Regions from separate parts of the Shewanella alkalitolerans genome, predicted to be linked through region 1. Evidence: predicted binding sites of a transcription regulator. Region 1 holds the regulator's gene; each other region holds the start of a gene.
The links. Region 1 encodes sigma-54, which starts transcription at its own class of promoters, with help from an activator protein. Its sites were predicted from a motif close to GTTGGCACGNNNNTNGNNT; they were not measured.
Positions count from the first base shown of each region.

Region 2: the regulator sigma-54 is predicted to act here: its motif matches at 2,197-2,215, upstream of fliE (flagellar hook-basal body complex protein FliE).
Region 3: the regulator sigma-54 is predicted to act here: its motif matches at 1,424-1,442, upstream of flgB (flagellar basal body rod protein FlgB).

Region 1 covers NZ_CP080422.1:3,914,069-3,921,373, forward strand. Annotated here, with positions in the region: gene lptC (LPS export ABC transporter periplasmic protein LptC) at 1-16, shown strand, start outside; gene lptA (lipopolysaccharide transport periplasmic protein LptA) at 3-548, shown strand; gene lptB (LPS export ABC transporter ATP-binding protein) at 545-1,276, shown strand; gene K0J45_RS16955 (RNA polymerase factor sigma-54) at 1,411-2,898, shown strand; gene hpf (ribosome hibernation promoting factor) at 2,929-3,216, shown strand; gene ptsN (PTS IIA-like nitrogen regulatory protein PtsN) at 3,219-3,662, shown strand; gene rapZ (RNase adapter RapZ) at 3,659-4,507, shown strand; gene K0J45_RS16975 (HPr family phosphocarrier protein) at 4,500-4,775, shown strand; gene mgtE (magnesium transporter) at 4,876-6,243, shown strand; gene K0J45_RS16985 (response regulator transcription factor) at 6,348-7,031, shown strand; gene K0J45_RS16990 (sensor histidine kinase) at 7,043-7,305, shown strand, end outside.
Region 2 covers NZ_CP080422.1:1,508,183-1,515,487, forward strand. Annotated here, with positions in the region: gene K0J45_RS06705 (sensor histidine kinase) at 1-737, shown strand, start outside; gene K0J45_RS06710 (sigma-54-dependent transcriptional regulator) at 730-2,073, shown strand; gene fliE (flagellar hook-basal body complex protein FliE) at 2,269-2,601, shown strand; gene fliF (flagellar basal-body MS-ring/collar protein FliF) at 2,660-4,357, shown strand; gene fliG (flagellar motor switch protein FliG) at 4,350-5,393, shown strand; gene fliH (flagellar assembly protein FliH) at 5,393-6,412, shown strand; gene fliI (flagellar protein export ATPase FliI) at 6,384-7,305, shown strand, end outside.
Region 3 covers NZ_CP080422.1:1,487,457-1,494,761, forward strand. Annotated here, with positions in the region: gene K0J45_RS06605 (chemotaxis protein CheV) at 1-309, shown strand, start outside; gene K0J45_RS06610 (CheR family methyltransferase) at 447-1,286, shown strand; gene flgB (flagellar basal body rod protein FlgB) at 1,475-1,873, shown strand; gene flgC (flagellar basal body rod protein FlgC) at 1,876-2,295, shown strand; gene flgD (flagellar hook assembly protein FlgD) at 2,306-3,088, shown strand; gene flgE (flagellar hook protein FlgE) at 3,152-4,513, shown strand; gene flgF (flagellar basal-body rod protein FlgF) at 4,713-5,456, shown strand; gene flgG (flagellar basal-body rod protein FlgG) at 5,467-6,255, shown strand; gene flgH (flagellar basal body L-ring protein FlgH) at 6,295-6,969, shown strand; gene K0J45_RS06650 (flagellar basal body P-ring protein FlgI) at 6,981-7,305, shown strand, end outside.

The DNA.
Region 1 (7,305 bases):
ATATGAAACTAAATAGCCTTATTCTTGCGGGCCTGCTGCCCCTGGTCAGTATTGGCGCCCATGCCAAGGTGAACGACCTGCTGCAAGAGGTTAAGATCTCTGCCGCCAGCCAGGAAGCCGACATTAAGAACAACCAGATCATCTTCCACGGTCCGGTCGAGGTCACCCAAGGCTCTATCAAGATATTGGCCAGTGAACTGCGCGCCTTCAGCAAAGAGAAGAACAGCGGCAAGATACTGATCGCCACCGGCAACCCAGCCACCTACTCTCAGGTGATGGAAGATGGCCGTCCCGCCTCGGCCAGCGCCAAGGAGATACGTTACGAGCTTTCCAGCCGCACCCTGACGCTCATTGGCGACGCCACCCTGGAACAGGAAGGCAGCCAGGTCACGGGTTCGCAGATCCGCTACAACATAGAGCAGCAACAGCTGATCGCCGAGAGCACAGGCAAAGACAGAGTGATCACCATCATTCAGCCTGAGAACTATCAGGAACAGATCCAGCCAGAGCAGAAGCCCGAGAAGAAACCAGAACAGGAAAAACAATGACAGACCTGATCTTGAAGGCGGAGAACCTCGCCAAGAGCTATAAGAGTCGTGCCGTTGTCCAAGACGTGAGCCTCACGGTAAAGACCGGGCAGATCGTCGGCCTGCTGGGGCCAAACGGCGCCGGCAAGACCACCACCTTTTACATGGTCGTCGGCCTGGTACAGAGCGACAAGGGCCGCATCTTTATCGACGATGACGACCTGACGCTAGACCCAATGCACCTACGCGCCCGCAAAGGCATAGGCTACCTGCCGCAGGAAGCCAGTATCTTCCGTAAGCTCTCGGTGCGGGACAACATCATGGCCGTGCTCCAGACCCGCAGCGATCTTAATAACGATGGCCGCGAAGAGGAGCTGGAACACCTGCTGGAAGAGTTTCACATCACCCATATCCGTGACAGCCACGGCATGGCGCTCTCGGGCGGTGAACGTCGCCGGGTGGAGATCGCCAGGGCGCTTGCCGCCAACCCTAAGTTTATTCTTCTCGACGAGCCGTTCGCCGGGGTCGATCCCATCTCGGTTATCGACATCAAGAAGATCATCGAGCAGCTTAAGAATCGCGGCCTGGGGGTGTTGATCACCGACCACAACGTGCGCGAAACATTAGACGTCTGCGAGAAAGCCTATATCGTCAGCCATGGTAATCTGATCGCCGAGGGCACACCCGCCGAAATCTTAGACAACCAGCAAGTACGAGCAGTGTACTTAGGTGAACAATTCAAGCTATAGTTAATCTTATAATGGGGCCACAGAGGAAAAACCATGCGTTAATTGTGGCTTTAGGCACTATCCGATATATTTGTCCGGCACATATAGCCAGAGCTTTCTCATTTTATAATTAGAAACAAGGGAATAGCAGTACGATGAAAGCGTCACTTCAGCTCAAAATGGGTCAGCATCTCACCATGACGCCCCAGCTACAACAGGCCATACGTCTGTTGCAGTTGTCGTCATTAGAGTTGCAGCAGGAGATCCAGCAGGCATTAGAATCCAACCCGCTACTGGAGTTGGATGAAGAGCAGGAGAGCGCCAGCATCGAGCTGCAAGACGATAGCGTCAGCGACAGCTTCGACAACAAGTACGACGACAAGATAGAGCTGGATTCGAGCCAGGATAATTCAGGGGTCGAGACCTCAGACGCCCTGACTCAAGACTCAATGCCAGACGAGCTGCCGGTGGATACCACCTGGGATGAGGTCTACACCGCCTCACCAAACTCAAGCTCGGGCGCCATGCGCGACGACGACATGCCTTTTCAGGGCGAGACCAGCGAAGGTCTATACGAACACCTGGAATGGCAGAAGAACCTGACCCCTTTTTCCGATAACGACCTGGCCATCGCCACCGCCATCATCGACGCCATCGACGAGCGCGGTTACCTGACCCAGACCTGCGAAGATATTCTCGAGGCCATGGGCGACCCAGAGATCGAACTCGACGAGGTCGAGGCGGTACTCAAACGGGTACAACACTTCGACCCCATTGGTGTGGCGGCCCGCGACCTCAGCGAATGTCTGACGATCCAGCTGGCCCAGTACAGCGACGATACACCGCACATAGCCAACGCCCGCATGCTGATCAAAGAACACCTGGATCTCATCGCCGGACGCGACTTCCGTCTGCTGATGCGCAAGACCAAGCTCAAGGAAGATGAACTGAGGGATGCCATCGCCCTGATCCAGACCCTGAATCCCCGTCCAGGCCTCGCCATCACCGCCAGCCGCGACGAGTACGTGATCCCGGATGTGACCGTCACCAAGAAGAAGGGACGCTGGGTAGTCGAGCTTAACCCAGACAGCATGCCCAAGATCAACGTCAACCAGCAGTATGCCGCCATGGCCCGCAGCACTAAGAGTCAAGCGGATGGCCAGTTTATTCGCGGCCACCTGCAGGAAGCCAAATGGTTCCTCAAGAGCCTTGAGAGTCGCAACGAGACCCTGCTCAAGGTGACCAACTGTATCGTCGACTTCCAGCAAGGCTTCTTCGAATTTGGCGAAGAGGCGATGAAGCCCATGGTACTGAACGACATCGCCGAGGCGGTGGAGATGCATGAATCCACCATCTCACGTGTGACCACGCAAAAATATATGCATACCCCGAGAGGGATCTTCGAGCTCAAATACTTCTTCTCCAGTCACGTCGGTACCGACGATGGCGGAGAGTGCTCTTCAACAGCAATACGTGCCTTCATTAAGAAGCTGGTTGCTGCGGAAAACCAGAAAAAGCCATTGAGCGACAGCAAGATGGCTCAACTCTTGGCCGAACAGGGGATTAAGGTGGCTAGACGCACCATTGCCAAGTATCGCGAGGCAATGCTTATACCGCCCTCGAATCAGCGCAAGAGCTTATAAAACAAACCTGGAAACTGGAGGACTATCTTTATGCAAATAAACCTGACTGGGCACCATATCGAGATCACCCAATCTCTACGAAGCTACATCGAAGAGAAATTCACAAAGCTTGAACGTCATTTCGATCAGATCAATAATGTGCACGTTGTATTAAATGTCGAAAAGTTGCAACAGAAGGTTGAGGCAAAGTTACATCTCCGTGGCGGAGAAGTGTTCGCAACATCCGAACATGCGGACATGTATGCCGCGATAGACTCCCTGATTGACAAACTCGATCGTCAGGTCATTAAACACAAAGAGAAGCTTACTAAACATTAACGATGGAACTGAGTACCATCCTGCGGCCGGAGTGCACCACCTGCGCCACTCCGGGCAGTAAGAAAAAGGTACTGGAGCTTATCAGCGACTTAGCCGCTGTCCAGTACCCCACCCTCTCCTCTCAAGAAATATTTGAAAGCCTTCTGGCTCGAGAGAAAATGGGCAGCACAGGTATAGGCAATGGTATCGCGATTCCTCACGGACGGCTGACTAACATAGATCAACCCGTGGCCGTACTGGTGAAATGTGCTGAACCAATTGCATTCGATGCCATTGACAATCAGCCCGTCGATATCCTTTTTGCGTTATTGGTGCCCGCAGATCAATGCGAGCAACATCTTAGCACCCTGGCCGCTATGGCCGAGAAGCTCAATGATAAGGCGATCATGAAGCAGCTAAGAAAGACCCAAGATGAATCCGAACTCTATCAGGTGATCACCCAATGAAATTGGTTTTGGTATCCGGACGCTCAGGATCGGGAAAATCCGTCGCACTCAGGGTCCTAGAAGATCTAGGCTACTACTGTGTCGACAATCTGCCCTTGCAGATGATGGAGTCCCTGCTGGAGCAGCTCAAGGGGCGCAGCGATCTCGTGGCCATCAGCGTCGATGTGCGCAACATGCCCAGCGAAGAGATCCAGCTGGAAAAGCAGCTGGCCAAGCTCCCCAAAGATACCGAAATCTTAAGTTTCTTCCTGAACTCAAGCGACAATGTACTGCTCAAGCGCTACAGCGAGACCCGCAGGCTACATCCGCTGTCGCGCTCTAAGGTCTCCCTCAAGGAGGCAATTCAGCTCGAGGGCAAGCTGCTCGACCCCATAGCTAAACTGGTGGATCACTATATCGACACCTCTAACCTCAACATCTATGAGTTGAGCGACAAGGTGCGCGAGATCCTGCTGGGCACGGTCGACAAGGAGCTGGTGATCAACTTCGAGTCCTTCGGCTTTAAATATGGCATGCCGACCGAAGCCGACTTCATGTTTGACGTGCGCTTCCTACCCAATCCCCACTGGGAAACTGAGCTGAGGCCACTGACTGGCCTGGATGAGCCAGTGCAGCAGTTTCTGAGCCAGCAACCCCTGGTCAACAAGTTCATCTGGCAGATCGAAAACCTGCTGGAAACCTGGTTGCCTCACCTGGAGCGCAACAACCGCAGCTACCTCACCATAGCCATCGGCTGCACCGGCGGCCAGCACAGATCTGTCTATGTGACCGACCAGCTCGCCAAGCTGTTCAACAAGGGCAAGCATAAGGTTCAGGCGCGCCACCGAGAGCTAAAGCATGACTAAGTTGGCTCGCGAGCTGACCATCTGCAACAAGTTGGGCCTGCACGCCAGAGCGGCGACCAAGCTGGCGGTGCTCGCCGCTAAGTTCGACGCCGAGGTCACTCTGATCCAGGGCGATAAACAGGCCTCCGCCGCCAGCGTACTCGGCCTCCTGATGCTCGAAACCGGCATGGGTAAAACCATCACCATCACCAGCGAAGGCAAAGATGCCCTGGCGGCCCTGGATGCCATCAGCGCCCTTATTGACGCCAAATTCGATGAGGCCGTATAATCGGCTCGCTTTGCGGTGCCCGCTTAATTTCGTCCTATACTTATCATAGACTTACAAGCCTACCACCCAAGCCGTTCAATCAACTGCCAAAGGAGGAGCTATGCCGATCGAAGTGTTAGATAGTGAAACCACAGATCAACGCCTTAATCAGCTCACTCAAGCCTTAGGCAGCGGCATGTTTGTCCATGTGCGCAGCATGCTGCACGACATGGCCGCCTCTGATATCGCCTTCATCCTGGAATCCTCTCCGCCGCGCACCCGTCAGGTGCTCTGGCAGCTAATCGATCAGCAGCACACGGGGGAGATCCTCGACGAACTGGGCGAAGAGCTCAAAGATACCCTGATCACCCAGATGAGCCCCGAGCGCGTCGCCAAGGCGGCCGAAGGCATGGACACGGACGATCTGGCCTACATACTGCGTAGTCTGCCCGACAGCGTCTTCAATCAGGTGTTGCAGTCGATGACGGCGCAAGACAGAGCCAGGGTGGAGCAAGCCCTTTCCTACCCGGAAGACACTGCCGGCAGTATCATGAACACGGATACTGTCACCGTGCGCCCCGATGTCACCATAGACGTGATCCTGCGTTACCTGAGGATCCGCGGCGAGCTGCCCGATGCCACCGATACCCTCTATGTGGTGGATAAGCGCGACAGCCTGCTGGGCGGTGTGCGCATTACCGACCTGCTGACCTGCGACCCCAATGCCTCGGTGCGGGAGATCATGAACGACGATCTCGAAGGGATCCCCGTGGGTATGGATGACGGCGAAGTCGCCCAGCTGTTCGAGCGTCACGACTGGGTCTCGGCCCCCGTGGTCGAAGAGGAGACCAACCGTCTGCTGGGGCGTATCACCATCGATGATATCGTCGACGTGATCCGTGAAGATGCCGAACACTCCATGATGGGGATGGCGGGGATGGACGACGACACAGATACCTTCGGCCCAGTGGTCAAGAGTACCCTGAGGCGCTCCCTCTGGCTGACCATCAACCTGTTTGCCGCCCTGCTGGCCGCCTCGGTCAGCAACATGTTCGAGAACACCCTGGAGCAGTTTGCCACCATCGCCATCTTGATGACCATAGTCCCCAGCATGGGTGGCGTCGCCGGCAACCAGACCCTGGCGCTGGTGATCCGCGGTATCGCCCTGGGGCAGATAGGCCAGAGTAACTCCCGCTGGCTGATCGGTAAGGAACTGGCCATCGGCTTTCTCAACGGCCTGCTCTGGTCCATGCTGGTATTTGCCGCCGTCTGGCTGTGGAAGGGCGACATTGCCCTGGGCGGACTGATCGGCGGCGCCATGCTGATCAACATGACGGTGGCCGGTCTGGCCGGCGCCTGTATCCCACTGCTGCTGAAGAAATTCAATGTCGATCCCGCACTGGCCGGTGGCATGGTGCTGACCACGGTCACTGATGTGATCGGCCTGTTCGCCTTCCTCGGCCTGGCGACCCTGTTCCTGCTGCATTGACACCTAGGCGCATCTCAAAGCTCAATCGGATGCGCTTGAATTTCAATGTTATCGACATCTTTTTCACGCTAGGATAGGTAGAGTCATCCGGCCAGAGAACTGTCATGCAAAATACTCAAATACTCATCATAGAAGATAATGCCGATGTCGCCGGTGTCCTGGGGGACTATCTCGAATCCCAAGGAGCTCAGGTGGATTATGCCAGCAATGGCGAGCTCGGCCTGCGCCTCGCCACCGAAGGGCACTTCGACGCCATAGTGCTGGATCTCATGCTGCCCAAGATGGACGGCTACGCCGTGGCCAAGGCCCTACGTCAGCAGGGCTCCAGCGTGCCCATATTGATGCTGACGGCGCTGGACGACAAACAAGATCTGCTGCAAGGCTTTCATAGTGGCGCCGACGACTATCTGACCAAACCCTTCGATCTCGATGAGCTACATGTACGCCTGCTGGCGTTGATTAAGCGTCAGCTCGGGCGCGTCGCCCAGGGCTGTCAGCAGTGCGGGCCGCTCACCCTCAACATCGCCGAGCACACCGCCTATCGTGATGGCAAGAAGCTACAGCTGACCCCAAGCTGCTATCAGATCCTCCACCTGCTGATCTCCCGCGCGCCTAACGTGGTAAAACGTGAGGAGATAGTGCAGCACCTGTGGGGGGAAGAACCGCCCAACAGCGACATCTTGCGCAGCCATATGTACCAGCTGAGAAATCAGGTGGATAAACCCTTCGACACCCCCATCATACTCACCGTGCCTAAGATAGGCTTTCGGTTAGACGTGAATCAATAGAGGCCCCACAGGTGCAAAAAACCGCCAAGAGTCTGACTCGCAAGCTAAGTTTCTACTTCGGGGGGATCGCCCTCTTGGTGGCCGCCATCCTCTACCTGCTCAGTATATTTATCCTCTACTGGGTCGAAGATGAGCTCAACCGCCGCAGTCTGGAGCAGATAGCGCCTAGTGCTAAGGCGGCATTCGAGCAGGGCGCCGAGTCGCCGCTGGTGTTGAGCACCACTATCGTCGCCTATAACGATGCAGCCAGCTTACCCGATGAATATCAAGGCAT
Region 2 (7,305 bases), 2.1 Mb from region 1:
TCTTGACCGACTTGACCGAAACCCGTCTGCTACAGAAGAATCTCTCGCATCTGCAACGCCTATCCGCCTTAGGTAAGATGGTGGCCAGCCTGGCCCACCAGGTGCGAACACCTTTGTCGGCGGCCTTACTCTACGCCGCGAACCTGGGGAGCCCTAAGCTGACCCAGGCCTCGAGGGAGCGTTTTCAGGGCAAGCTTATCGACAGGCTCAATGAACTGTCGCAACAGGTGGATGACATGTTGCTGATGGCCAAGGGGCGTCAGCAGGAATTGACCGAAGTCTGCAACATGCAGCAGGTGATGACTAGCGTGATGGCCAACTGCGAACCTATCGCCGAGCGTAAGGGGTGCCAGCTGCATCTTAAGCTAGACACTCACTTGCGCTTTAAGGCTAATCCGGCGGCGCTCAGCTCGGCGATCAACAATCTGGTGATGAACAGTATCGAGGCCGGGGCCAGTCAGATCTGGCTTAATGCCCAAGATAAGGCGGGGACTGTCGCCTTCGAGGTGGTCGACAACGGTAAGGGGCTTGATGACAACATGCAGGAGAAGGTGTTAGAGCCTTTCTTCACCACTAAGGCCCAAGGCACAGGTCTGGGCTTAGCGGTCGTGCAGACGGTTGTGGCAAATCATCAGGGCCGCTTGCAACTCAATTGTATCGCGGGAAAGGGATGTCGCGCCTCGTTTAACCTGCCGGCTGTATCGGCCGATTCTGGGCTGGAGGTAAGCCATGGCTGAAGCCAAGATATTACTCGTTGAAGATGATGCGGCGCTGCGCGAAGCCCTAGTCGATACCTTGTTGCTGGCGCAGTATGAATGTGTCGATGTGGAATCGGCCGAGGCGGCCATCGTCGCGCTCAAGGGCCAGGAATTCGACATGGTGATCAGCGACGTGCAGATGGAGGGGATAGGCGGTCTCGGGCTGGTGAACTATCTTCAGCAGCATAATGCCCAGGTGCCCATCTTATTGATGACGGCTTTTGCCACCATAGACAGTGCGGTAAGCGCCATTAAACTCGGCGCGGTGGACTATCTGGCGAAACCCTTTGCGCCAGAGGTGTTGCTCAACCAGGTGTCGCGTTATCTCAAACCTAAGCTTATCGAAGATCAACCCGTGGTGGCCGACGAGCGCAGCCTGGCGCTCTTGGCGCTGGCACAGAAGGTGGCTCAGTCTGATGCCTCCGTGATGATCATGGGGCCGAGTGGTTCGGGTAAAGAGGTGCTTGCCCGCTATATTCATCAACACAGCCAGCGTGCCAACGAGCCGTTTGTGGCAATCAACTGCGCGGCAATTCCTGAAAACATGCTCGAAGCCACACTGTTTGGCTACGAGAAGGGGGCTTTTACCGGCGCGTATCAGGCCTGTCCCGGTAAGTTTGAACAGGCTCAGGGCGGCACCTTGCTGCTCGATGAGATCTCCGAGATGGATTTGGGGTTGCAAGCCAAACTGCTGAGGGTATTGCAGGAGCGGGAAGTCGAGCGACTCGGCGGCCGTAAGACGATCAAACTCGATGTGCGAGTGCTGGCCACCTCTAACCGAGATCTTAAGGCGATGGCGACTAAAGGCGATTTTAGGGAAGATCTCTATTACCGTATCAATGTGTTTCCACTCACCTGGCCGGCGCTGCATCAACGCCCGGCGGATATTTTGCCGCTGGCGAGACACCTGGTGTTGCGTCATGCCAAGGCTGCCGGTTTAGCCGTGGCGCCAAGCCTGGACGATCAGGCGAGCAGGCGTCTATTGGGCCACAGGTGGCCGGGTAACGTGCGAGAGCTGGATAACGTGGTTCAGCGCGCCCTGATCTTACAGACAGGCGACACCATCTGCGCCAAGGATATCGTTATCGATACTCAGGATGTGATGCTGGAGCCTACCTTTGAGAGTGAAATGGTAGCCGAGCCTGAAGGGCTAGGCGATGAGCTTAAGGCACAGGAGCATGTGATCATCCTAGAGACCCTTAATCAGTGTAACGGCAGTCGCAAGCAGGTGGCCGAAAAGCTGGGTATCAGCGCCCGGACCCTGAGATATAAGATGGCGCGTATGCGCGACATGGGTATTCAGATTCCTGCCTGATAGGCTAGCCGTTTTGGTCGTTCTGCGTTAGTGAAGGAAGCAAACCGCCGCTTTAGCGTCTCTACGGCCCATTTGAACGTTTCGAAGCCGACTCCCAATCTGGGTTTGTCGGCTTTTTCTATTTTTGGCAAACATATTGCATTGGTCTGAATAAGAATAGATTTCGTCAATTTCACGACGATAGCGGAGGCCAAGATGCAGATAGGTGCCAATTCATTACTGCAAGAGATGCAGACACTCACGGGCGAAATAAAGCCTAATGGGATAACACCTAATATCACTCAGCAGGTGGCGAACACCAGTGGTAGCGACTTTGGTAGCCTCTTGTCTGAAGCTGTGGGCAATGTCAACGCGCTGCAGGCCACCTCATCCTCGCTGCAGACACGTCTGGATATGGGCGACACCCGGGTGACACTGTCAGATACCGTGATCGCCAGAGAGAAGGCCAGCGTGGCATTCGAGGCCACCGTTCAGGTGCGAAACAAGCTGGTGGAAGCCTACAAAGAGATCATGAGTATGCCTGTCTAGGCATGGACTCCCTAAAGATTAAGAAAGATAACGGCAGGTATTTATCGTGAGCACAGATATGGTAGTCGGAACTGGCGCTGGCACAACGCAGGATATGTTGGCAGGCGGCGTACAAGAAGAACATAAGCCGAGCGGCGGTATGTTTGGCGGTGTCGACATGCTCAGGCAGATCACCATGATCCTGGCGCTGGCTATCTGTCTGGCCTTGGCCGTCTTCGTCATGTTGTGGGCCCAGGAGCCCGAATACCGCCCTCTGGGTAAGATGGATACCCAGGAGATGGTGCAGGTCCTGGATGTGCTGGACAAAAACAAGGTCAACTATCAGATCGATGTCGATGTGCTCAAGGTGCCGGAAGATCAGTACCAAGACGTCAAGATGATGCTGAGCCGCGCCGGTATCGATAATTCACCTAACCGTGACGATTACCTCTCAAAAGACAGCGGCTTTGGCGTGAGCCAGCGCATGGAGGCCGCCAGACTCAAGAACAGCCAGGAGCAAAATCTGGCACGTACCATCGAAGAGTTAAAGAGCGTTAGCCGAGCCAAGGTGATCCTGGCCATTCCTAAAGAGAACGTATTTGCCCGCAATCGCTCTAAGCCTAGCGCGACCGTGGTGGTTAATACCCGCCGTGGCGGTCTGGGTCAGGAGGAGGTCGATTCCATCGTAGATATCGTTGCCTCGGCGGTGCACGGTCTCGAGCCGACTCGCGTTACTGTCACCGACGCTAACGGCCGCCTGCTAAACTCGGGCAGCCAAACCGCAGGCTCGGCCAGAGCCAGACGCGAGCTCGAGCTGGTGCAGCAGAAAGAAGCCGAATACCGCAGCAAGATTGAATCGATTCTGATGCCGATCCTGGGACCGGAGAACTTTACCGCCCAGGTCGATGTGAACATGGACTTTACCTCGGTCGAGCAGACTGCCAAGCGTTATAACCCGGATCTGCCCGCGGTGCGCAGCGAAATGACGGTTGAGAATAACTCTACCGGTGCCAGCACTGGTGGCATCGCCGGCGCGCTGAGCAACCAGCCACCGATGGAAGCCAATATTCCTCAGCAGGCCACCGGCACCAGCGCTCAAGAACAGACCCTGCCGGGTTCTAGCCACAAAGAGGCAACCCGCAATTATGAGCTAGACACTACCATCAGCCATACCCGCCAGCAGGTGGGGGTGGTCAGACGGGTTAGCGTGTCGGTAGCGGTCGACTTCAAGACGGGGCCGGCCGGTGAAGACGGTCAGGTGACCCGCGTTGCCCGCACCGAGCAGGAGCTGAGCAACATACGCCGCCTGCTCGAAGGGGCAGTAGGTTTCAATACCCAACGTGGCGACATGATAGAGGTGGTCACAGTTCCCTTCATGGATCAACTGGTAGAAGAGGCCCCGGCGCTGGCCATCTATGAGGAGCCTTGGTTCTGGCGAGCCATCAAGCTGGTGATGGGCGGTCTAATCATCCTGGTGCTTATCCTGTTCGTGGTGCGCCCTATGCTTAAGCGCCTTATCTACCCAGATGGTCAGAAGATGCCAGATGCGCCATCTTTGGGTGATGAGTTAGCGGAGATTGAGGATCAGTATGCCGCCGATACTCTTGGCATGCTCAATCGTCCCGATGCGGAATACAGCTATGCCGACGATGGGTCAATTTTGATACCGGATCTGCATAAAGACGATGATATGATAAAGGCCATACGTGCATTGGTGGCCAACGAGCCTGAGTTGTCTACGCAAGTCGTCAAGGGATGGTTACAAGAAAATGAGTAAAGACAAAGAGATCGACACTGCTAACGGTGAGTTCAATACCAAAGATCTGACCGGTATCGAGAAGACAGCCATCCTGCTACTCAGCCTTAGCGAAGCCGACGCCGCCTCAATCTTGAAACACCTCGAGCCTAAGCAGGTGCAGAAGGTGGGTATGGCCATGGCGGCCATGAAAGACTTCGGCCAAAATAAGGTGATCGGTGTACATAAGCTGTTTCTGGAGGAGGTACAGAAATACTCCTCCATCGGCTTTAACAGCGAAGAGTTCGTGCGTAATGCACTAACCGCAGCCTTGGGTGAAGATAAGGCGGGTAATCTTATCGAGCAGATCATCATGGGCGGTGGTGCCAAGGGCCTAGAATCACTCAAGTGGATGGACGCCCGTCAGGTGGCCACCATCATTCAGAACGAACACCCGCAGATCCAGACGATTGTGCTCTCCTATCTCGAGCCGGATCAGGCCGCCGAAATTTTTGCCCAGGCACCGGAAAATACCCGTCTCGATCTGATGATGCGTATCGCCAACCTCGAAGAGGTGCAACCGGCGGCGCTGCAAGAGCTAAACGACATCATGGAGAAACAGTTTGCCGGTCAGGGTGGCGCGCAGGCGGCGAAGATGGGCGGCCTGAAGGCGGCGGCCAACATCATGAACTACCTGGATACTGGCGTCGAGAGTCAGCTGATGGAGACGCTGCGCGAGACCGACGAAGAGATGGCGCAGCAGATCCAAGATCTGATGTTTGTCTTCGAAAACCTGGCAGATGTCGACGACATGGGTATTCAGACCTTGCTGCGTGAAGTGCAGCAGGATGTGTTGATGAAGGCCCTCAAGGGCGCGGACGATCAACTCAAAGAGAAGATCCTCGGCAATATGTCCAAGCGTGCCGCCGAGCTGCTTAAAGATGATCTCGAGGCCATGGGCCCAATACGGATCAGCGAAGTGGAAGTGGCTCAGAAGGAGATCCTCTCTATTGCTCGTCGCTTAAGTGATGCCGGTGAGATCATACTTGGTGGTAGCGGCGGAGAAGAGTTCCTCTAATGACTATGTCTGGCGACAAGAAGCCCCAAGAGGGTCAAAGCGTACAAAGCACACAAGCCGATTTTAGCCATTGGCAGCTGCCGGATGTGACCCCTGTGGTGCATGAGCCCAAGGAGAACATGTTCGGCCGCATCGCCCCGCAAAAGGCGGCCAAGGCGGTCGATGAGCCTGTGATGCCTCCCACCCTTGAGGAGATCGAGTCGATCCGCGCCGAGGCCGAGGCCGAAGGCTTCGCTCAGGGCCAGGAAGCCGGCATGGCCAAAGGCTTGGAAGAGGGGCGACTGAAAGGCCTAGAGCAGGGCCACGAAGAGGGCTATCGTCAAGGAGAGGCTCAGGGTATGGAGGCTGGCCTCGCCGAGGCCAAACAGACGATTGCGAAATTTGAAGCCCTGATGCAGCAGCTATCAATGCCGCTCTCCCTACTCGACACCGAAATAGAACAAGCCCTGGTTCAACTCAGCATGACCCTGGCCAAGGCGGTGATCGGCCACGAGCTTAAGACACATCCCGAACATATTCTCACCGCTCTGCGTCAAGGGGTCGACGCCTTACCGCTGAAAGAGCAGGGGGCGCATCTGCGTCTACATCCAGAGGATCTCGCTATTGTCGAGCGACTCTATGAAAGCGCGCAGCTAACCCGAAATCATTGGGAGTTAGAGGCAGACCCAACCTTGAGCCGCGGCGAGTGTATCGTAAGCAACAGCCGTAGCCGGGTGGATATGGGGCTGGAGCATCGCATCAAGGCGGTGTTCGATAAGCTTATTGCCAGTGAGCAGCGCCTCGAGCAGCAGAGGCTACAACAGCTAGCTGCCATGGAGAAGGTCCCCGAGCATCAAAACCAAAACCAAGACCTAGACGGCGACGCTGCGCAAGCGGGCCTCGAAACAGATAGCCAGGCAAGCGAGCCGCAACAAACGCAAGTAGTTGACGCATCGCAAGTCGCGCCGAGCGAACAGATTGCACCAGAAGCACCGCAAGAGACGAGCCCAGATGAAGACACGTCAAAACCGGCTTCTTGATAAGTTAAGGCAGCATACCCAGTCGGTCGCGCCTTTTATGCCAGAGGCCTCGGGCCAGCTGGTTCGCGTGGTGGGCCTAACGCTGGAGGCCACCGGCTGCAAGGCGCCCGTGGGTAGCCTGTGTAGCATAGCCACCATGGCGGGAGATCTGATCGCCGAAGTGATAGGCTTCGATGACAAGCTCCTCTATCTGATGCCCATCGAGGAGCTCAGCGGCGTTATGCCAGGTGCCAAGGTGACGCCGCTGGGTGAGCAGACAGGGCTGAATGTCGGCATGGGCCTGCTTGGACGCGTGCTTGATGGTAATGGTGCGCCGATTGACGGTTTGGGCCAGTTGCATACCGATCAGAAAGCTACCCGTCATGCCACCATGCTAAACCCATTGGCACGCCGCGCCATTAGCGAACCTTTGGATGTTGGGGTTCGCGCCATCAACGCCATGTTGACCGTGGGTAAGGGCCAACGTATGGGCCTATTTGCCGGTTCGGGGGTGGGTAAGAGTGTGCTGCTGGGCATGATGACCCGGGGCACCACGGCCGATGTGATCGTGGTTGGTCTGGTGGGGGAACGTGGCCGCGAGGTGAAAGAGTTTATCGAAGAGATCTTGGGCGCCGAGGGACGTGCCCGCAGCGTGGTGGTGGCGGCGCCCGCCGATACCTCGCCGCTGATGCGTCTTCGAGCCTGTGAGACCTCGACCCGTATCGCCGAGTATTTTCGCGATCTGGGTTATAACGTGTTGCTGCTGATGGACAGCCTGACCCGTTACGCCCAGGCCCAGCGTGAGATCGCCCTGGCCGTCGGTGAGCCACCGGCTACCAAGGGCTATCCGCCTTCTGTGTTTGCCAAGCTGCCCAAGCTGGTGGAGCGCGCCGGTAACGGCGGTGCCGGCCAGG
Region 3 (7,305 bases), 2.1 Mb from region 1:
ATAGATACCGCCAAAGATGGCCGCGAGGCCTTAGATAAGCTGGTGAGCGTCGCCGCCGAGATGGATAACGTGGCTCATGAGATCCCGCTGATCATTTCCGATATCGAGATGCCGGAGATGGATGGTTATACCCTGACGGCAGAGATCCGCGACAATCCTAAATTGAAAGACATTAAGGTAGTGCTGCATACCTCGCTCAGCGGCGTGTTTAACCAGGCCATGGTGGAGAAGGTGGGCGCTAATGACTTTATCGCCAAATTTAATCCTGATGAATTAGCGGCGGCGGTGAATAAGCATCTTAGTTTGTAATTTGTACTAAGTTGGGCCTGAGCCTAAATTTGGTAAGTTTAGGCTTGTATCAGTGAGTTAGCTAATGTATAACGCTGACCTCTGTAACGCTTGCTATAGTGTATGTTGTAGCCTGTTTTCTTTTTTGATATTGGGATATCAAGGTGCCGAATAAATCACTTGCCGAAGCCGAGTACAACCAATTTAAATTATTTCTGGAACAACACAGCGGTATTGTGTTGGGCGACAATAAGCAATATTTGGTTCGTAGTCGACTCGCGCCTCTGATGGGGAAATATAACCTTCCCTCATTATCTGAAGTGGTTAAACATTCGATGAAGCCCACCGAGCGGCAACTTCGTGCCGAGGTGATCGACGCCATGACCACCAACGAAACCTTGTGGTTTCGCGATCGCTATCCCTTTGAGCTGTTAGGCAATAACCTGTTACCCGAGTATGCCCGCCTGGGACGGCCGCTGAAGATCTGGTCGGCCGCCTGTTCGTCGGGGCAGGAACCCTATTCGCTAGCCATGACCATCTTGGAATATCAGCAGCGCAAGCCTGGCGCCTTGCCCGGCAGCGCGACGATTCTGGCTACTGATCTCTCCCCCTCCATGTTAGAGCGCTGTAAGGCAGCCGAATATGACAACCTCGCCTTGGGGCGCGGTCTGTCCGAGGAGCGTAAACGTCAGTTTTTTGAACCCACGGGGACTGGCTCCATGGTGGTGAAGGCTAACGTCAAGCGTTTGGTGAACTTCAGGGCACACAACCTGCTTGAGAGTTACACCTTGCTCGGCAAGTTTGACATCATCTTTTGCCGCAACGTGCTGATCTATTTTGCCCCAGAGGCAAAGGCCAAGATATTGCGGCAATTTGCTGCCGCCCTCAATCCCAAGGGGATACTGTTTCTGGGGGCCTCGGAGTCGATTGCCGGCCTGACCGATGAGTTTGATATGGTGAGATGTAACCCAGGGATCTATTACCAGAAGCGGACCTAAGGTCGCAAACCTAGCCCTTCAAGGGGCTAACCCTCTGAGTTCGCAATCAAGTTTCAAATGCCAGCAGTCGCTGGCATTTTTTATGCCTGCCATTTCTATATCTGCTTTACCTAAGCAAGTTACCTAGAACTGATTTTATTGGCACAAGTATTGCTTTGTTTATGGCATTCGTGTGTGGAGGCAATTTTATGGCGATTAGTTTCGATAAGGCATTGGGGATACATCAGTATACCTTGGGGATACGTTCGGCGCGGGCCGAGGTGATCTCGTCAAATATCGCCAATGCCGATACGCCCCATTACAAGGCGAAAGACCTGGATTTTGATAAGGCGCTGCAGGCGGCGCGCACCGCCCAAAGTGGGCTGGCGATGAGCCGTAGCAACGAGAAGCACTTCGATTTGGCGGCGCTTTCCCAGCAACACATTAGCTATCGGGTGCCAAATCAGCCCGATACTGGTGATGGCAATACGGTGGATATTCAGCAGGAGCAGTCAGAGTTTATGCAGAATGCGCTCGAGTATCAGATGTCGTTAGGTTTTCTTGACGGTAAGTTTTCCGGCCTGAAAAAAGCCCTTAAAGGAACGTAATCATGAGCCTTTTTAATATCTTCAATGTGGCAGGCTCTGGCATGTCGGCCCAGTCGGTCAGGCTAAATACCACTGCCAGTAATATCGCTAATGCCGATTCAGTTTCCAGCAGTGTGGATAAGACCTATCGCGCCCGTCACCCGGTTTTCGAGGCCGAGTTGGCCAAGGCCAGTCATCAGCAGAATACCAGTCAGGCGGTCAAGGTGGCCGGTATCGTCGAGAGCGATAAGCCGTTACAGAAAGAGTATTCACCCGATCATCCGTTAGCGGATGCCGATGGGTTTATTTATAAGCCAAATGTCAATGTGATGGAGGAGATGGCCAACATGATCTCGGCCTCTCGTTCCTACCAGATGAACGTACAGGTTGCCGATGCGGCAAAATCTATGCTTCAGCAAACCTTACGCATCGGCAATTCCTAGGGGGTAAGTCGTGAGCCTAGTTAATCCGTTAAATACTCAGGTTGCGCAAACCAGTTCGACCCAGAGCGCCAAGACAGTGACGCCTCAGGCATCGAGCAGTCAGGCAACCACCCAGACCACGGGAAATCCGTTTCTCGACAGCATGCGCCTGCAGGAGGAGTCTTCGATCCCTGAGGCCAAGAGTCAGGAGCTGACCCAGGAGGATTTCTTCTCTCTGCTCAGTCAGCAGCTGTCGATGCAGGATCCCTTTAAGCCGGTGGACAACGATCAGATGATCGCCCAGATGGCGTCTTTCTCTACCGTTGATGGCATCACTAAGCTCAACGAGGAGATAGTTAACCTCAATACCGTGATGACCTCGAGCCAGGCGTTGCAGGCCTCGGGGCTAGTGGGGCAGAAGGTGTTGATCCCATCGGATACCGGGCATATTTCGGCGGAAGATCCCGTGCTCAAAGGGGTGATCAGTACCCCTGAGCCTATCGAGTCGATAACCGTGCGAATCGAAGATGAGAAGGGCCAGCTAGTGAAGACCTTCACCGTCGATGGTAGCGACGGCGGCAATATAGATGTCTCTTGGGATGGACTGGATAAGGATGGGGAACCCGTTGCCAGTGGTAACTATTCCATTAAGGCATCGGGCAAGGTAGATGGTAAGAGTGAAGATTTAGCCGTATCGACCTACGCTCACGTGACGAGTGTTTCGCTGGGGACGGCAAGTACCGGCGCAATTCTCAACTTGAGAGGCATAGGCGGTATCAAACTCGGTGATGTTCTGGCCGTGTCTGAAACCTAGACAAAGCAGAGCGTTAGGGCACTTAGGTCCAGAACAGATAACAAATTTTTAGTGAGGTGATTTATGTCATTTAACATTGCATTGAGTGGTATCGCGGCGGCGCAAAAAGATCTCAATACCACGGCGAACAACATCGCCAACGTTAATACCACTGGCTTTAAAGAGTCGCGCGCCGAGTTCGCCGACGTGTATGCCAGCTCTATCTTTGCCAACAGCAAGACTACTGTCGGTGGCGGTGTTACCACGGCTCAGGTGGCACAGCAGTTCCAACAGGGCAGTCTGCAATTTACCAGCAACGCGCTGGATATGGCGATCAATGGCGGCGGTTTCTTTGTGACCTCATCGGAAGTGGGTTCACAGGATCTCTCCTACACCCGCGCCGGTGCCTTCAAGGTCGATGCCGACAGTTACCTGGTGAACTCTGCAGGTAACTACCTGCAGACCTTCCCGGTGGACAAAGATGGTAATTCCACCTCGGTGAGTCTCACCACCACGCAACCGGTGAAGATCCCTGACACTGCCGGTAGCCCACAGAAGACAGACAATATCGGTATTCAGATGAACCTCAACGCGGGTGAGGGCACGCTGGATCCGGCGAACTTTAATCCGAATGACCCCGATACCTACAACAACTCGACGTCGGTCACCATGTACGACTCACTGGGTGAGCCACATATTCTGACCACCTATTTCGTGCGTCCACCCGAGGCGGCTTACACAGGCACCAGTAACTGGGTGGCCTTCTATGCGGTTGACGGCAAGCAGGTGGATTTGGCGGGCGCCGCGGGCACCTATGGTCGTGATACTACGGGTGACGGTGTGGCTGACTCGACCGGCACAGCGGTTAACGCCAGCGGCTGGAAGGGCTCGGTTTTATCCTTCAACGACACAGGTGCCTATACCGGCAGCGATCCTGCGGTGATCACCACAGAGACGCTCGGTGTTGGCGGCGCTAATGTGTTAGGCCCAGGTACAGATGGTAGCCAGACACTCACCCTTAACTTCAACAGCCCGACGCAATATGCCTCGCCATTTGAGGTGACCGAGCTGAGCCAGGACGGTACCACAGTGGGTCGTCTGACTAACGTGGAAGTGGGCGCCGATGGCTTGATTAACGCCAGCTACAGCAACGGCTCTACCGTGCCTCTGGCGCGTGTCGCCCTGGCACGTTTCTCCAACGAGCAGGGCCTGACTCAGGTGGGTAACACCTCCTGGAAGGAGAGCCTTGACTCGGGTCCGGCGCTGGCGGGTGAGGCCAACAGCGGCACCTTCGGTAGCATTCGCTCATCGGCGCTGGAGCAGTCAAACGTCGACCTGACCACAGAGCTGGTAGATCTTATCTCTGCCCAGCGTAACTTCCAGGCGAACTCGCGTACCTTGGAAGTGAACAACACTCTGCAGCAGACGGTACTGCAGATCCGTTAAGCTGCCGCTTAGTGGAATTCGTGAAATGTGTTGCCCAGGCGGCAACACATTTCCGCTTCTCTTGCCGCTTCTCCTTTCCTTCCTTAGCTTCATTTCTATCTGCTTGATTTAGCCTGCTTAACCAAATCTATTGCTTGGCATGATGTTTGCTTTGTTCTGTTATTAGACAGTTTTAGTTGAAACATTGACGGAGCAGCAAGTGGATAAATTACTCTATGTCGCCATGAGTGGCGCCAAGCAGAATATGAATTCGCTGGCAGTGCGTGCCAACAACCTTGCCAATGCCAATACCGACGGCTTTAAGTCGGATCTGGAACAGGCCAGATCTATGCAGGCCTTTGGCGAAGGGTTGCCGACACGGGTGTTTTCGATGACAGAGAACCCGTCAGCTAACTTTGCCGCCGGTCCCATAAAGACCACGGGACGGGATCTCGACATCGCGGTGAAAGGTGACGGCTGGATAGCCGTGCAGGCCGTCGATGGCGGTGAGGCCTACACTCGCTCTGGCAGCCTGAGTTTCGATACTTCAGGCCTGCTGCGTAACGACAGAGGCAACCCTGTGATGGGCGATGCCGGTCCTATCGTGTTACCCCTTCCTATCGAAAAGGTCGAGATTGCCCAGGATGGCACCATCTCGGTCAGACCGCTCGGCTCAACCGCTGAGGTGATCGAGGAGGTCGGCCGTATCAAGTTGGTTAACCCTGGTAATCAAAACTTGATGCGTGGCGAGGATGGTCTGTTCCGTCAATTGTCTGGCGTTAATGCCCCGGCCGATCCCAATGTTGCCGTGGAGAGTGGCGCCATCGAAGGCAGCAATGTCAACGCCGTCGACGAGATGGTCTCTTTAATCGATCTGCAGCGCCAGTTTGAGATGCAGGTCAAGATGATGAAAACCGCCGAAGAGATGGATCAAGCCTCTTCGTCATTAATGCGCATTAGTTAGGAGATAGATTATGCATCCGGCGTTATGGATTAGTAAGACTGGCTTAGATGCCCAGCAAACAGATATCTCGGTGATCTCCAACAATGTGGCGAACGCGAGCACAGTTGGATACAAGAAGAGCCGGGCCGTTTTCGAAGACCTGCTCTATCAAACCGTCAACCAGGCGGGGGGGATCAGCGCCTCTAATACTAAGCTACCCAACGGCCTGAACATAGGTGCGGGTACCAAGGTGGTGGCGACCCAGAAGATGTTCACTCAGGGCAATATGCTGACCACTGACAACTCACTGGATCTGATGATCGAAGGCCCGGGTTTCTTCGAGGTGCAGCTGCCAGATGGCACAACCGCCTATACCCGAAATGGTCAATTTACCTTGGATGATACCGGGCAGATCGTGACCCCGGGTTCTGGCTATGTGTTGCAACCGGCGATCACCATCCCGGATGATGCGACTAGCATAACCGTTTCTGCCGAAGGGGAGGTCTCGGTGAAGACCCCTGGCGCGGCGGAAAACCAGGTGGTGGGTCAGCTGAGCATGTCAGATTTTATCAATCCGAGCGGCCTGGATCCTATGGGGCAGAACCTCTATCTGGAAACCGGCGCCAGCGGCACGCCGATTCAGGGCACCGCCTCTCTGGATGGCATGGGCGCCATTCGTCAGGGCGCGCTGGAAACTTCTAACGTTAACGTGACCGAGGAGCTGGTGAACCTGATCGAGAGTCAGCGCATCTACGAGATGAACTCTAAGGTGATCTCGGCCGTCGACCAGATGCTCTCTTACGTCAATCAGAATTTGTAGAGGTTTGATATGACTAAGTTTTTTATGGCTAAGTTTGTTATGGCTAAGTCATCTGTCTTAGTGATTGCGCTGGCGTTGGTGGGTTGTGCCTCAACCAACCAGAAGCCGATAGCCGATGACCCTTACTATGCGCCTGTGTATCCCGAGGCGCCGCCGACTAAGATCGCCGCTACGGGCTCCATGTATCAGGATAGCCAGGCCTCTAGTCTCTATTCGGACATCAAGGCGCTTAAGGTCGGCGACATCATTACCGTGATCCTGCAAGAGTCGACCAAGGCGAAGAAGAGCGCCAACAACGAGCTGAAGAAGGGCTCAGATTTGACGCTGGATCCCATTTATGCCGGTGGTGGCAACGTCACCATCAGCGGCTCGCCCATCGACCTGCGCTACAAAGACAGCATGAACACCAAGCGTGAGTCAGATGCCGATCAGAGCAACAGCCTGTCGGGCAGCATCTCGGCCAATGTGATGCAGGTGCTGAATAACGGCAACCTGGTGATCCGCGGCGAGAAGTGGATCACCATCAATAACGGCGATGAGTTTGTCAGGCTGACCGGCATAGTACGCTCGCAAGATATCCGTCCCGACAACACTATAGACTCTCAGCGTGTGGCCAATGCCCGCATTCAATATAGCGGCACGGGCACCTTTGCCGACGCGCAGAAAGTGGGTTGGTTAAGCCAGTTCTTTATGAGCGACTGGTGGCCCTTCTAAGGAGCGATGCCATGAAGATGAAATTAATATTGGCCTGTGCCCTGATGGTGTTTTCCGCAGCCAGCTCGGCCCAGCGCATCAAAGATATCGCCAACGTACAAGGGGTGCGTAGCAACCAGCTGATCGGCTATGGTCTGGTGGTCGGCCTGCCGGGTACCGGCGAGAAGACACGCTATACCGAGCAGACCTTTAAGACAATGCTGAAAAACTTCGGCATCAATCTGCCCGATAACTTCCGCCCCAAGATCAAGAATGTCGCCGTGGTGGCGGTGAGTGCCGACATGCCCGCCTTTATCAAGCCGGGTCAGACGCTTGATGTCACCGTCTCTAGCCTAG